DNA from 2 places in the Paenibacillus sp. JSM ZJ436 genome. Region 1 is predicted to be linked to the other one. Evidence: predicted binding sites of a transcription regulator. Region 1 holds the regulator's gene; the other holds the start of a gene.
What was found. The regulator Rex, encoded in region 1, represses fermentation and respiration genes when NADH is low (regulators of the CRP and FNR family bind a similar motif). The targets are predictions, from matches to a motif close to TTGTGAAATATTTCACAA.
Positions count from the first base shown of each region.

Region 2: ACH6EH_RS03150 (formate/nitrite transporter family protein) is a predicted target of Rex. The motif match lies at 6,690-6,707, and genes of this name have one in related genera.

Region 1 covers NZ_JBISEO010000001.1:145,394-153,061, forward strand. The annotation lists gene dinG (ATP-dependent DNA helicase DinG) at 1-1,108, shown strand, start outside; gene ACH6EH_RS00825 (redox-sensing transcriptional repressor Rex) at 1,184-1,849, shown strand; gene ACH6EH_RS00830 (amidohydrolase) at 1,824-3,125, shown strand; gene ACH6EH_RS00835 (cell wall elongation regulator TseB-like domain-containing protein) at 3,148-3,663, shown strand; gene ACH6EH_RS00840 (hypothetical protein) at 3,909-4,418, shown strand; gene ACH6EH_RS00845 (AAA family ATPase) at 4,411-5,913, shown strand; gene ACH6EH_RS00850 (3-hydroxyacyl-CoA dehydrogenase family protein) at 6,049-6,921, shown strand; gene ACH6EH_RS00855 (acetate/propionate family kinase) at 6,918-7,668, shown strand, end outside.
Region 2 covers NZ_JBISEO010000002.1:170,114-177,781, forward strand. The annotation lists gene ACH6EH_RS03120 (MDR family MFS transporter) at 1-807, shown strand, start outside; gene ACH6EH_RS03125 (aldo/keto reductase) at 920-1,759, opposite strand; gene ACH6EH_RS03130 (serine hydrolase domain-containing protein) at 1,912-4,005, opposite strand; gene ACH6EH_RS03135 (hypothetical protein) at 4,154-4,519, opposite strand; gene ACH6EH_RS03140 (nitroreductase family protein) at 4,668-5,261, opposite strand; gene ACH6EH_RS03145 (hypothetical protein) at 5,544-5,690, shown strand; gene ACH6EH_RS03150 (formate/nitrite transporter family protein) at 5,805-6,602, opposite strand; gene ACH6EH_RS03155 (hypothetical protein) at 6,848-7,024, opposite strand; gene ACH6EH_RS03160 (cold-shock protein) at 7,218-7,496, opposite strand; gene cspD (cold-shock protein CspD) at 7,576-7,668, opposite strand, start outside.

The DNA of each region.
Region 1 (7,668 bases):
GCTGCAGCAGATCGAGCATCAGATCTACTTGACCCTGGGAGAGCTATCCCGGCAGGGAGATGTGCTGATCCAGGAGCTTAGAGAAGATTTGGATGACTACAGCGCTGACAGTCTGGTGACGGATCTGAACGGCTTGTTTAAGGACCTCGCCGCCCATCGGGAGGAGCTGCGCTTTTTTATGAGCCTGACTCACGAGGAAACGGTATACTGGATGGAGGCCAACAGCAGCTATCGCAGCAAGTCACTTCAGCTTTATGCTGTCCTGATTGACGTATCGCAGCAGCTGAAGGCATTATTCTTTGATAAGAAGCAAAGTGTGATTCTCACCTCTGCGACCCTGTCTGTCGATAAATCATTTCAATATATGATTGACAACCTGGGGCTGCAGGAGGCCTCGGAACAGAGCCGTCTGGACACCGTGCAGCTGCCTTCTCCGTTTCAGTACCGGGAGCAGGCGCTGCTCATTGTCCCTCGGGACTTCCCGAGCGTGAAGGGAACGGTGGGAGATCCCAAATTCGTCAGCAGCCTGGTGCAGTCGCTGGCTGACGCGGCCGTGGCGACCCAGGGCCGAATGATGGTGCTGTTCACTTCCTACAAAATGCTGAGACAAGTCTATGAACCGTTAAAGGAGCTGCTGCAGTCCCGTGATATTCACGTGCTGGGACAGGGGATGGACGGCGTGAGTCGAAGCAAGCTGATCCGGCGGTTTCAAGATAGCGGGCCCTCGGTTCTTCTGGGCACGAGCTCCTTCTGGGAAGGTGTTGATATTCCAGGGGAGGCCCTCACCTGCCTGGCCATTGTCCGGCTTCCCTTTCAGCCGCCAAGCCACCCGCTGGTTGAAGCGAAGAGTGAGCTGCTGCAGCAGCAGAAGAAGAATCCGTTTATGAAGCTGTCTGTCCCGCAAGCAGTCATCCGCTTCAAGCAAGGGTTCGGCCGCCTCGTCCGAACTGCAAATGACCGCGGCATCGTCATTGTTTATGATACAAGAATTATTGAATCCTATTACGGCAAGTATTTTCTGTACTCTTTACCCGGACCGAAAATGGAGCATATGCGATCTGACCAGATGGTATCTCGGATTGAGGAATGGCTTCAGCCTGATTCATGAATAAGGTGTGTTAGTGTTCCAGTGTTAGAGACTTAAAGTGTTCGGCCTTGAGTTTAATCTATAGGGGGAGCAAGCATGAAATCGGATAAAATTTCGGAAGCTGTGGTTCGCAGACTGCCTGTCTATCTGCGTTATTTGAATGAGCTGCATAAGAGAGAGGTTGCCACCGTCTCCTCGCAGGAGCTGGGACAGAGGCTGGATCTAAATCCTGCCCAGATTCGAAAGGACCTTGCTTACTTCGGGGATTTTGGGAGAAAGGGCATTGGGTATGATGTCATCTATCTGATCGAGAAGATTCGTCAGATTCTGAAGCTGGATCAGCATATTAACGTTGTGCTTGTCGGTGCAGGGAACCTGGGACATGCATTATCCAACTATAATGCCTTTTTGAAGGACAATATGAAAATCGTAGCGGTCTTTGACGCTCAAACCTCCAAAGTGGGGACACGCATCAATAATTTAACTGTACAGCCGATGGAGGAACTGAGTGAGACGATTCAGAAGCTAAGCATCCGGATCGGTATCATCACAGTACCGGATGTTGAGGCGCAAAATGTGGCGGACGTGCTGGTTGCCTCCGGGATTGAGGCTATATTAAATTTTGCACCGGTGATTCTAAAGGCTCCGCCTCACATCCGTATTCATACGGCTGATTTTACGACAGATTTGCAAAGCCTGGCTTACTATTTGGATAATGGGAAGGAGGAGATGAACAATGACACCGCGGAAGCAGGTCATTAAGAACGGCACCTTTGCCGTGCTGGAGGAAGGAAAGACTGTCATTTCGGGATACATGCTCATCGAGGACGATATCATTACGTATATCGGGGAAGAGGAGCCGCAAATCGATGAGGGAACCGAGGTCATGGACGGCAGCCATTTGCTGTTTTTACCGGGATTGATTAATACTCATGGACATACAGCGATGTCGTTGCTGCGAGGTTATGGTGATGATCTGGCGCTCCAGGTATGGCTGCAGGAGAAAATGTGGCCAATGGAAGGGAAGTTTACGGCCCAAGACGTCTATTGGGGTACTTCTCTTTCGGTTCTTGAGATGCTGAAGGGCGGCACGACGACCTTCCTGGATATGTATGATCATATGGATCAAGTGGCGGCTGTGACGAAGCAATCCGGAATGCGGGCGGTGTTAACACGCGGGGTGATCGGCCTGTGCTCACCGGAAGAACAACAGAGAAAGCTGAACGAGGCGGTTGACTTCGCCAAATCCTGGCATGGAAAAGCGGATGGACGAATTACAACGATGATTTCTCCACACGCCCCGTATACCTGCCCGCCGGACTATATTGAGAAATTTGTACAGGCTTCGATCGATCTGGACCTGCCGATGCATACCCATATGAGTGAGACCCGCAATGAAGTAGAGCAAAATGTGAAGGATTACGGTGTCCGGCCGGTGGAGCATCTCCTGAAGCTGGGCATGTTCTCCCGGCCTAGCCTGATTGCCCACGGCGTACATCTTACCGATGAGGAGATCAGCATTCTAGCCGCGCATCAGGTCGGCGTCTCTCATAATCCCGGTAGTAATCTGAAGCTGGCGAGCGGCATTGCCCGTGTACCGGAGCTCCTGAAAGCGGGAGTGAAGGTATCTCTCGGTACAGACGGTCCGGCGAGCAACAACAACCTGGATATGTTTGAAGAAATTCGACTCGCTGCTCTGATTCACAAGGGAGTCAGTGGAGATCCTACTGCTGTTCCTGCTGCAGAGGCGCTGCGAATGGGCACCGAATATGGAGCAGATTCCTTGTTCCTGAACCAGGTGGGACGTCTGAAGGCAGGCATGAAAGCAGATTTCATTGCACTGGACACGGATCAGCCGCATTTTCTGCCATACAGTGACTTTATCTCTCATGCCGTTTATTCTGCCTCGGCGAAGGATGTAAAGCATGTATGGGTGGATGGCAGACAGCTCGTGAAGAATGGAGCTTGCCTGACCCTGGATGAAGAGAAAATCCGCAGGGAAGCACAGCTAGCCTTCGAGGCTCTCTTGACCCAATAATGGCGGGAGCGAGGGGACTGAATTGAAAACCAAAACGAAGCGTATCTTATTCAGCTTATCTGCCATATTGCTTGTTCTGCTGTTTGTTCAAATCTACTACAATGATGTCATGTCCGGCTCCTGGGAGAAAGAGCGGGCAGCCGTTCAGACTGCAAGGCAATATGGTGGACTTGGCAAGGTCGAGAAAACCTACCGCTCCGTGTGGGATGAGAACAGTAATTACTGGGTTGCTTCCGGGCTAAACACCAAGGGTGAGAACATTATGGTATGGGTGAAATTCACGAAGGACGGGGTGCCTGCAGGAGGGGACTTTGTGCATACAGAGTCTTTGAAGGATGGCATGAGTGAGAAGCAGATGTCCTCCCTGATTTCCAGCCAGTTTCCGGAAGTCTCAGTGCTGCGTCTCGTTCCCGGAATGTACGAGAATGAATATGTCTGGCAGCTTCATTTCCGGCATGAAGGCAAGACAGGCTACCGTTTCTATCGATTCGCCGATGGTGAACCGATCGGAGAAGATATTATATTACCGAATCCATAAGCACAAATAAACACGCGCCTTTCATGCAGAGGCAGCGTGTTTATTTGTGCGCTATATATTGAATACGCTTACAAAAAATTGTTTTCAATATTTTCACAGTTGTAAATGAAATCGTATATATAATGTGATATACTTTTATTTGTATTCAAAACTGTTATGTCGTAAATGCTATAATGATATACTTTCCTATGTACACTTTATGTAGAGAGGATGAACTGACCTTGAAGCTCCGCATACTTCCCATCTTGCTGTCAGTTGTCGTTTCGGCTTCCGTGCTTTTTGGAGGCTGGTTTCTGTACCGTCACTATGCTCTTCAGAATCCTATTGCCCAAGTCCTGTCACAATATGAGGGAGTCATTGACTCTCAGATAGATATTAAACGCAATACGGTCACTTTGAAACTCGATTTACAGCCAGAAACCGATCTTCGGGATTTGGTGTCCCAGATCCAGAAGGAAGGTAAAAGCGTCATTGACCAGCGGGAGCTGATGATCGAGGTGGCTGATCATTCCTCGGACGTGCTGAATGAGTGGTGGGACAGCGCCATGCTCTCCGTCGCCCAGGCTATGGATAACCGGCAGTATACCGAAATTCAAACTGCATTGAACCAGCTGGCTGATCAAAGGCCGAACCTGAAAGCGGTCGCGCAAATTGATGATCAGAACGTGTATGTCAGCCTGTCCGATGGAACCTCGGGCAAATTTATAATCCTGCCGCGTCACCCCGGCACAATGGAGGTATGGAATCATGCCTAAATGGAGTAAAGAAGCGTTGATTGGCTTTGTTCCTGTATTGTTTATATTTATGGCATTTATCGGCTTGAACGTGGTGCCGATTCTGATCGCGGCTGCTTTGGTCGGAACCCTGTTTATGGTACTGAAGATGAGAGGCGGAATCGCAGTAGGGGCCGGAAACGATCGGAAACGGAAGAAAGCGGCGCCTGCGAAGCTGACCTTTGAAGAGATCGGCGGTCAGGACAATGCCAAGCAGGAACTCCGGGAAGCACTGGATTTTCTGAACCGGCATGAAGAGATCAAGAAGTTCGGCATTCGGCCGCTGAAGGGGATTTTGCTGACAGGCCCTCCGGGAACCGGGAAGACCTTGATGGCGAAGGCGGCGGCGCATTACACGAACTCGGTCTTCGTCGCTGCCTCAGGCAGTGAGTTTGTCGAAATGTATGTCGGTGTCGGTGCGGGACGGATTCGTGACTTATTTAAGGATGCACGGACACGGGCAGCCAAAGAGAATAAGCAAAGCGCCATTATTTTTATAGATGAGATCGATGTCATTGGGGGAAAGCGTGAAGGCGGACAGCAGCGGGAGTATGACCAGACCTTGAACCAGCTGCTCACAGAAATGGACGGAATTTATTCCTCGGAGTCGCCGAAGATTCTCGTCATTGCAGCTACTAACCGCAAGGAAATGCTGGACAGCGCCTTGCTTCGCCCGGGACGCTTTGACCGTCATATTCAGGTAGACCTGCCTGACAAGAAGGGGCGTTCTCATATTCTGAATCTGCATGCCGGCAACAAGCCGCTGCACCCGAATGTGGATCTGGACAAAATTGCGGAAGAGGCCTATGGCTTCTCTGGTGCGCAGCTCGAAAGCGTCATGAACGAAGCCGCAATCTACACGATGCGTGAAAATAGTGAAATGATTCATCACCGCCATCTATCCATGGCGATTGACAAGGTAATGATGGGGGAACGCTCCGATCGGGAATCGAATCTCGAAGAGAAAAAGAGAGTAGCTATTCACGAGCTGGGTCATGCCATTATGGCAGAGCTCGTTCGTCCAGGCAGCGTAAAGCAGGTTGCTTTAAGCCCGCGGGGTAAGGCACTGGGCTATGTCCGCCATAACCCGCAGCAGGAGCAGTACTTGTACACGAAGTCTTTTTTGGAGGAACAGATTATGATTGCGCTCGCGGGAGCCGCCTCGGAAGAAATTTATTATGGGGGACGCAGCACAGGCTCTAGCAACGACTTCGAGCAATCCATCTCGATCGTAGAGACGATGATGAAGTCCGGCCTGACTTCGCTTGGCATCGTCAATATGAATATGGTTACGACCGAAGAGCTGATGAAAGAGAATAATACGATCCTGGAGGAGCTCATGGGCCGCACGAAGCAGCTGCTGCTTCAGCATCATCAGATCTTTGATCACTCTCTGGACATTCTGATGAGAGAAGAGATTTTATCCGGCGAGCAATTCCGTTGTCAATTCCGTGAAAACACGCTTCAGCCAGCATAATTCTTATGCTTGGCTGTTTTTTTTTACTTTTTGAGCGTGCTAAGATATTATTATATTCCGTGCCCGTATAAATGTATGTTTACAGAAAGAAGGGTACAATAAAGTATAGGATGTTAAGGAAGGGTGGAGTAAACCATGTACTTCAAAAAAATCGGCGTAATCGGCGGAGGGACGATGGGCCAGGGCATTGCTGAAATGCTTGCCGCTAAAGGCCTCGATGTCATGCTGGTTGAGAAAACGCCAGAAAAGCTTGAGTACTCTTATCATATGATTGAGACCAGTCTTGATAAGCAGCTGGAGCGCTGGGGAATTACCCAGGCAGAGAAGAAGCTCATTCTGGGCCGCATTCAGAAGGTGACGCATTTTGCGGAGCTGGGGACCTGTGACATGGTTATCGAAACGATTACAGAGGATCTGGATGCTAAGAGAGCCGTGTTTGAGCAGCTGGATCAGGTTTGCCCGGCTCACATTATTCTTGCCAGCAATACCTCCTCGCTCAGCTTAACCGAGCTGGCCAGCTCAACCATGTATCCCGAGCGGGTCATTGGCATGCACTTTATCCATCCGGTATCGAAGGTCGATCTGGTCGAAATTATTCGGGGTCTCAAAACCTCTGAAAATACCTTTACTGAAACCAAACGCTTCGTAGAAGAGGTAGTAGAGAAAAAAGGCATTATGGTTTACGAGTCCCCGGGCTTTGTATCAAGCCGCATGATCTGCCTCCTGATCAATGAAGCTCTCCATCTTCTGCAAGAGGGTGTTGCTTCGCCAGAGGATATTGACGATGCCATGCGGATCGGCTACAGCTTCCAGCACGGACCACTGGAAATGGCGGACCGGTTCGGCCTGGACTCTGTACTGGCAGCACTGCAGCGGATGTTCCGGGAATTTGGCGAGCTCAAATACCGTCCATCCATCGTATTAAAAAAGATGGTGCGTGCAGGTCATCTGGGTGTCAAGACCGGGGAAGGCTTCTTCAAGTATGATAAGGACGGTGACCGGCTGTGAAAATATTAGTCATTAACGCGGGAAGCTCTTCCCTGAAATATCAGCTGTACAATATGAATGATGAATCGGTTCTGGCCAAAGGCCTGGTGGAAAGAATCGGGATGGATTCTTCAATATTGACGCACAAGCCTGCAGGGAAGCAGGAGGTTACTGAGGTTAGTGAAATCCTGGAGCATATTACCGCGATCCGTAAGGTGCTGAGCATGCTGACCCATGAGGAGCATGGTGTGATTGCTTCTATTGAAGAGATTCAGGCGGTCGGCCATCGTGTGGTACACGGCGGTGAAGCCTTTAAGGCGTCTGCGCTCGTGGATGATGCTGCCAAAGCTGAGATTCGTCGCTTGTTTGATCTGGCACCGCTGCACAACCCTGCCTCGATGATGGGGATCAAGGCTGCCGAAACTAACATGCCGAATGTGCCTCAGGTTGTCGTATTTGATACGGCCTTCCATCAGACGATGCCTGAAAAATCTTACCTGTACGCCATTCCAAGAGTTCTTTATAATAAGTATAAAGTCCGCCGTTACGGCGCTCATGGCACGTCCCACGAATATGTAAGCCAAGCGGCTGCGACGTTCCTGGACAAGCCTATTGAGGAGCTCAAAATCATCACCTGCCATATCGGAAACGGGGCTTCCGTCACGGCTGTGCAGGGCGGCCAGTCTGTAGATACCTCCATGGGCATGACGCCGCTGGAAGGTCTTATGATGGGAACACGCAGCGGTGATTTAGATCCTGCGATCGTGC
Region 2 (7,668 bases), on a different contig from region 1:
TTTCTGTTGCTCTTCTTTCTATTTATCTGGGCAGAGAAGCGGGCGAGTGAGCCGATCATTTCCTTCAACATGTTCCGCAAGCGTCTGTTTGCCGCCAGCAATGCTGTCGCGCTCTGTTATGGTGCAGGCTTTATCGTCGCCACCGTCTATATCCCGATCTTTATCGCCGGGGTTTATGGAGGCTCTGCGACCGACTCCGGCTTGATGCTGATGCCGATGATGCTGGGCAGTGTAGCCGGAAGTCAGATCGGCGGACTGCTGACGACCAAGACTACCTTCCGCAACATCATGATCCTCTCGGTCATCTGTTTTGTCACCGGCCTCTTTGCATTAAGCACGCTGTCGCCGGACACGCCGCGGGGCTGGCTCACGGTTTATATGATCCTGACAGGCTTCGGTGTGGGCTTCTCCTTCTCCGTGCTCAGTATTGCGTCGATTCACAATTTTGAAGCGCGTCAGCGGGGAGCTGCCACTTCAACCAACTCGTTCCTGCGCTCGCTCGGGATGACGGTCGGCATTACAGTGTTCGGCATTATCCAGCGCAATGCCCTGACGAACCGCCTGGCGGATACCGCTTCCCAAGCCCCGGGCAGCCTGCCGATCGATTCAGAGTTTACACCGAGCACTGAGGCGCTCCAGCAGCTGCCGCCGGAGGCTCGGGAGCTCGTGACCGGTCTGCTGGCCGACTCCATCACTCAGGCCTTTGCCTGGGCGCTGGTTCCCGCAGGACTGGCCGTATTCTTCGTGCTTATGATGGGGAAGGAACGGGTTCAGGTGAACAAGAAGCCGGCCATGTCCGGCTCATAGTGGATGGACATAGGCGCAATGAATACGACAAAGAGAGGCCTTGCGGACTTCCCCGCAAGGCCTCTCTTCTTGCTACACTTCTTCTCTTGCTTAGATCTTGCACAGATCTTGCTTAGAAGAGGAATTCGTCCGGGTTCGGACCAAAGCGCTTGTTCTCGTTCAGGCTGTCCAGCTGTGCCAGATCCTCTGCTGAAAGCTCGAAATCAAAAATATCTCCGTTCTCCCGAATCCGGTGCTCCTTCACGGATTTGGGAATAACGATAATGCCATGCTGGAGATCCCAGCGCAGAATGATCTGGGCCGGAGTCTTGCTGTATTTTGCAGCCAGCTCGGTAATGACCGGATGATCCAGGCGACCCTGCATCAGCGGGCTCCAGGCTTCCAGCACAATGCCCTGCTCCTGGCAATATTGAAGCAGCTCCTTCTGGCTGTTCAGCGGGTGCAGCTCAACCTGGTTTACGGTCGGTACGACACCGGAATCCTCGATAATATCCCGAAGGTGATGAATCTGGAAATTGCTGACCCCGATCGAACGCACCAATCCCTGCTCCTGCAGATAGATGAGCGCCTTCCAGGTTTCCTTGTACTTATCCTTCCCCGGCCAGTGGATCAGGTACAGGTCTACATAATCCAGTCCCAGCTTCTTCAGACTGGTTTCACAAGCCTGAAGAGTCGCTTCATACCCCTGATCATCATTCCATACCTTCGTGGTAATGAACAGCTCCTCACGCGGCACGCCGCATTCGCGGATGGCCTGTCCTACCCCTTCTTCATTGCCATAAATGGCCGCAGTATCAATGCTGCGGTAACCGGCCGCAATGGCAGACTTTACCGCGTGGATGACTTCTTCGCCTTCCTTACTCTTGTATACGCCGAGGCCCAGCCACGGCATCTGAACGCCGTCACGCAGCGTAGGCCCTTCATTCAAAACAGGATGCTCCGGATGAGTCATAGTCAATTCCTCCTAAAGGCAAGTTGGATTCGGCAGGCAAGTGCCGCCTATATAGTATACTCCTTCCGGCGGAACGTCTCAAATGTACCTCTATGACCCCTCCGCAGCGTTAGCCTCAGTCTCTGTCACCTACATCGCTGCCGCCGCTAGAGCTACGGGCTCAAGGTCACATCGAAGGCAGACCCGGCAGCACCCAGGAATACGATGGAGCCGTTCTCTGGCAGCTTCACCGCCTGGTTACCGGAGATGATGGAATAATACAGACATGCCCCTTGCCCGTCATAAACGGCGAATGCGCTATGAAGCGGAAGCGCCACCTTCATCGCCTTACCGGCCGCCGCAGCCGGAATCGTAAACCAGCGGGCATAGCCGTCATTACCGATCGTCACCTTCGACCGCTTGCCGGCATACAGCCCCTTGATGCTGTCTCCGCTCACGAACAAGGTTCCGGCTGCTTCCAGATATTCTTTGCCCTGCTGCTTGTAGAAGCTGAAATCCATCGTATCCCGGCTGCCCACGCCCGGCACCTCATGCTGACTTCGCGCAGTGTTCGGACCCGTAATCTTCTTGTCGAGCAGATAGCCCTTCATACTGGGGTCCCGCACAATGGCTATGGAAGGCTCCTGCAAAAAATAAGCCATGGAGCTGTACTTCTCGTTCAGCGGATAATATTTCAGTCCTTCCCGCTGCTCCCACGCGGCAGCCGAAGCTTCATCCAGCTTGTGGCTTTGAAGCTTTTCGCCTGAGTATAGTGATGTTGCCATCTGCCCCAGTCCCGGTGCGGATGCATATTCCTGAACCCAGATGTACGTGCGGCCGTTACTTTCCGTTACGAACGTAATCTTCACTGTGCCCTCATCATTCAAAAAGCTGCCATCCTTCGTGTACACATACTCTTGTGCGGGAAGCTCCGGCATAATGGGCATAGTCAGAATCAGACGTCCCTCTTCCTTCACCGTTGCCTGAAGCACCTGATTTGTGGAGACATAGCGGCCGGCAACATCCATAACCTCTTTCGGCATCGGTGCAGGCACCGGCTTGCCGAAGGATTTCTCCGGCTGGATGGCTTGAATCTCCCCCTCCGCTTTCAGCTGCTGGAGCAATAGCTCGCTCGCCATGATCTGGTTCAGCGCGCTGCTGCCGCCAGAGGACAAGACGGCCGCTGCCATATCATGCTCCGGAAGAACGATGAGAGAAGCGTGGTACACAATCGCATCGCCGCCTTTGGCTAATGCCTGAATACCGTAATTCTCGAACGGGAACAGCCGTACACTATCCCACCCCAGTCCATAATCGATAGAATTATCGGCATCCTTCGGCCACATCCCTTTCTTGTACTCCTCCTGTGCCATGATCTTGGCAGAAGAGAAGGACAAGACGGATTCCGCCCCGCCTGTAAACACCTTGGAGAATTTCACTAAATCCTCCGCTGTGGAGTAAATCCCGCCGGTGCCAATCGCATTGACAACTGCATCCGGAAGCTGGACATCAAAGCCGGGGTAAAAGATTCCCGCCCGTGCAGTGTCCTCTAGCTGATCCTGAGGAGTCTTCGTATGCTCCAGCTTCAGGGGCTCCGTAAAATGCTGATGAATAAAGGCCGTAAAGGATTGACCGCTAACGCGTTCAACCAGAAGCTCCGCCAGCGTAAAGCTGTCATTGCTGTAAACCGAATAGGCCCCAGGCTGTGCCTTCAATGTCTGCTTCGAAAGGTTGCTCAACAGGTTGTCATGCGCAGCCGTATCATGATCTTCAAACAAAAAAGCGTTAGCCAGCGTGGACCCATGCAGGCCGGAGGAATGATTAAGCAGCATACGCGGCGTGATCTGCTTATACCGCTCATCCTTCATCGTGAAATCCGGCATATACTGGATAAGCGGAGTGTCCAGCTGAAGCTTGCCCTGTTCCACCAGCTTCATAACGGACGCGGCGGTAAACATTTTGCTCGTCGAGCCGATCCCGTACATCGTTTGCGGCGTTAACGAAATCTGGCCTTCTGCATCATGGATGCCGCTGACCCCCGATAACACCAGTTCCTCTCCATCCAGAAGCGCATACTGTACACTTGTTACACCGTACTGCTCTGTCAGCAGCGACGCTTTCTGGGATGCCAGAGTCTCCAGCTTCGAGGCAGCCTCCGTCTGCGAGACCTGCTTCTGATCTTCAGCCGCCATCGCGCCTGGCGACAGGAGCGGATTGAGTGTGAGTGTAACCGATAATGATAGCAGCCACAGCCATTTCTTCTTCAACCTAACAACCTCCTCAGCAAATTTTTCCTTACTTAGTACGGTTCAGTCATCCAATCGGTTCAAAAAAAATAAAAACCGGATTTTCTGCGAATAAAAGCAGAAAATCCGGCTCTTCTTGCCGGCACAAGCGTCCCCTTGATTGCCGGTCTTATCTTACGCGCTTAAATATACCTACGGCCAGCAGGATGCATGCCACGATAAATACATACGGTCCGCTGCCGGCAGCATTCACACTGCTGCCCAGGAAATCTACAGACTTTGAAGAAATATAAATGATGCTGAAAATAACACCTGCAGCTGCCAGTATATACCCCAGCAGCTTGTTCAGGCGCTGCTCGCGGATCACCACGATCAGCGGATACAAAAACAACAGAAAGAAAAACACGGCGCCCTGCCCGAACCCGTTCTGGGAAGCGAACCCGATATCCACCCAGTCAAAAAATAAAGATACAAATGCTGCACAGGCTGCAATAAAGATCAGTTTACCGCCTATATCCCACTTCTGAAAATTCACTACAATAGCCTCCTATGTACGTTCATGTCGTTTAGCCGGGGACTGGCCTTATTTCGACAAATATAGGTCTATTATACCAAAATTTTCAGCGATTTGGTAGGATTTTAGGCAGGGTTTCGACCGATTAGGACCCGTTAGGAAGGAACGATTAGGACTCCAGACGGCGTGTTGACTGGTCAATAAAGGTCGTCTTGGATGCAGCGCTCTCGCGGCGGCCTTCCTTCGGCGTCATGTCCGGCTCTCCGATGTAAAGGAAGCCGAGCATTTTATCCCGTTCTCCCAAGCCAAAGGCTTCGTTCACCTGTGGCTTGTAGCAGAAATCACCGGTTCTCCATACCGCGCCAAGACCCAGGCCATGGATTTCGAGCAGCATGTTCTGAATCGCAGCGAACGCAGCCCCGTATTCCTCCAGCTCAATCACTTTAGGATCATCGGCTGGCGCGACAGCAACACCAATCACCAGTGGAGCCCGGTAGGCTCGGCCGATCGCTGCTTCGCGGGCTGCAGCCAGCTCCTCTTCACTTTTGTCTTGAGCACTGGCTTCGGAAATATCAGCCATGACATGGCCCAGCAGGTCACGTCCACCGCCGGTCATGACGAAGAACCGCCAAGGCTCTGTATGTCTATGCGTCGGGGCCCAGGTTCCTGCCTCCAGAATCTGCTCGATCTTGTCCTGCGAAATCGGTGTATCCTGCACCTTGCCGATACTGCGGCGAGTTCGGATCGCTTCATGAATATTCATACGTTAGCCTCCTCGAAAATCGTTATACAATTAGCTTCTATTGTATCAAATAAAGGGCGCTCCTCATAGGGGAGCCGGACAAGGACACATACGAACACAAAAGCTTGTCTGATCAAAATGTTGTCGCCAAAATTTGCAGAAAAGCCCTTGCAATTACCCCGGAACCCTTTATAATAAAGATAAACATACCTGATAATGATTATCATTACCGAGTCAGTGAGCATCAAGAGCTTCCACGCTGATCGGTATGAATTCCAAACATAAAGGAGAACCGGATCCCCTATGAGAGAGCACCCTCGGCGTACAAACCTGCAGGTAGACGATTACCTGGATCTGTTGAATCTAGCCATTCAGCTCGGTGATCTGAAGTGGCAGAAGGAAATTACACGCAAGATGGAAATGAACCTGAAGCCTGTAACCCCGGCTTAATTGAAATATAGATGTGGTAGATAAGAACCGGATGCCTCGCGGCTTGAATGCGCGGCATCCGGTTTTTTTTGCAGGACAATTTAAAGACGGCCTGCACCGCAGGCCGATCCCTCGTTAACGCACCTGGTCCTGATTCTGATCCAGATTCGGCTTGTTCACATAGTGGTACATAAAGGCCATAAATACACTGCCGCCAATCAGGTTCCCGAGCGTCACCGGCACCAAATTGTAGACGGCTCCAGAGAGCGAGATGGTGTCCGGATGATCCACGACAAGCGCAATGGCGAAGGTACACATATTTGCGATGCTGTGCTCATAGCCGGAGATGAAGAAGCAGAATACGAACAGCATCATCGCAAACAGCTTGGGCCCGTCAGACTTCATCCCCATCGGGATGAAAAAGGCCAGGCAGACAAGCCAGTTACACAGGATTCCCCGGAAAAAGAGCTCTGTCCACGGCGTATGCATCTTTTTATCGACAACAGACAGCAGAAATCCATTCACCTCAGGAGCATGAAATAATCCTGTGAGATAGATCAGCAGTGCAAATACGGCCGCGCCGACAATATTGCCGAAGTAGCTGGCCACCCACAGCTTGATGGTATCGACCCAGCGGAGCTTTCGCCGCAGCGTACCGTAGGTGTAATAGAATGCATTTCCTGTAAACAGATCCCCGCCCCCGAAGGCGATGAGAATAATAGCGGCCCCAAACGTCAGCGCAGCCATAGGGTACATGGCCGGAGAGTCCACCGCGTAAAAATAACTGCCTGTTCGGAAGGCCACAATGACCCCGAAGCCGATAAACATACTGGCTAACGCCGAGCGCGCCAAATAACGAAGGGGACTTTGCTGAAACAGCCTCATTTTCTTGAGGGCCAGCTTCTCCACTTCATAAAGTGATTGAGTTTCCATGGTGCCACATCCTTTAGCTTCATTCCCATTATCTGATCTTCAACGACCGACTCCTAGTCACAGTATACCTAAATTCTCCCATCTAAACTGTGATATAGTTCACAATTCAGGAAGGATCAGGTTATGCCGCCGATCCAGGATTGCTGCATCAAAAAAAGGCGCGAACCGCAGACCTCCGTCTCCGGCTCACGCCTTTTATATGAAACAGTCATTACGCACCCGAAGCGGGCCCGCTTTAGCCAAGCCTACTTGTCGTTGTTTTCGTTCTCACTGTTTTCCAGCTTATTCTCATGCTCCATCTGATACTTCTCCCGCATCAGCTTCTGCATGATAAACTTCTCCTGCCCATTCAGGCCTTCCTGATTGTCCTGCAGAATCATGTTGTCGATGTTGCGTTTCAGCACCTCATTTTGCGTATTCAAAATACGGTTCCTCCTTTGGAATTTATGCGATTTTCCGCATGTTTTTATACATAACCCCTAAAATAGGGGATCATGTAATAACTAACCGCTGCCGTCTATTTTGTAACGGTCTTGCGTTCGTCAGACGATGCGGGAGTCGTACATTTTCGAAAAGATACCGACCGTATCTGCGCCGCTTTCGTGGCCCTAGCCGCTATTTCCGATCAATCAGAATCCCTTTGCCAAGTGATTTTTGCTTCTTATTCGTATTGACGAGTAAGGGCAGCATCCTGCTTTCCTTCTCCATCGGAGACTGGCAGAGCTGACATACCGGCTCTGTTGCAAAAGCAAAGTCATCCCGGATCCATCCCTTGCAATCATCCTTAGTACAGGACCACACCTCGGTCATTTCCTCCGGCACAGCTTCCATCGCATTCTTGCGCGAATACATGAGTACGCCTCCTTGTCCCGTCTTGCGAATATTGGCTTTCATCCTGGTTATACAGCTCACCAGAACCTGAAAACAAAGCTGCCCTTAATGTCACACATTAAGGGCAGGCGTTGTTACATTATTACAGCTTTACCACGTTTTCAGCTTGTGGTCCGCGGTTTCCTTCAACGATGTTGAATTCTACGCGTTGACCTTCGTCCAACGTTTTGAAGCC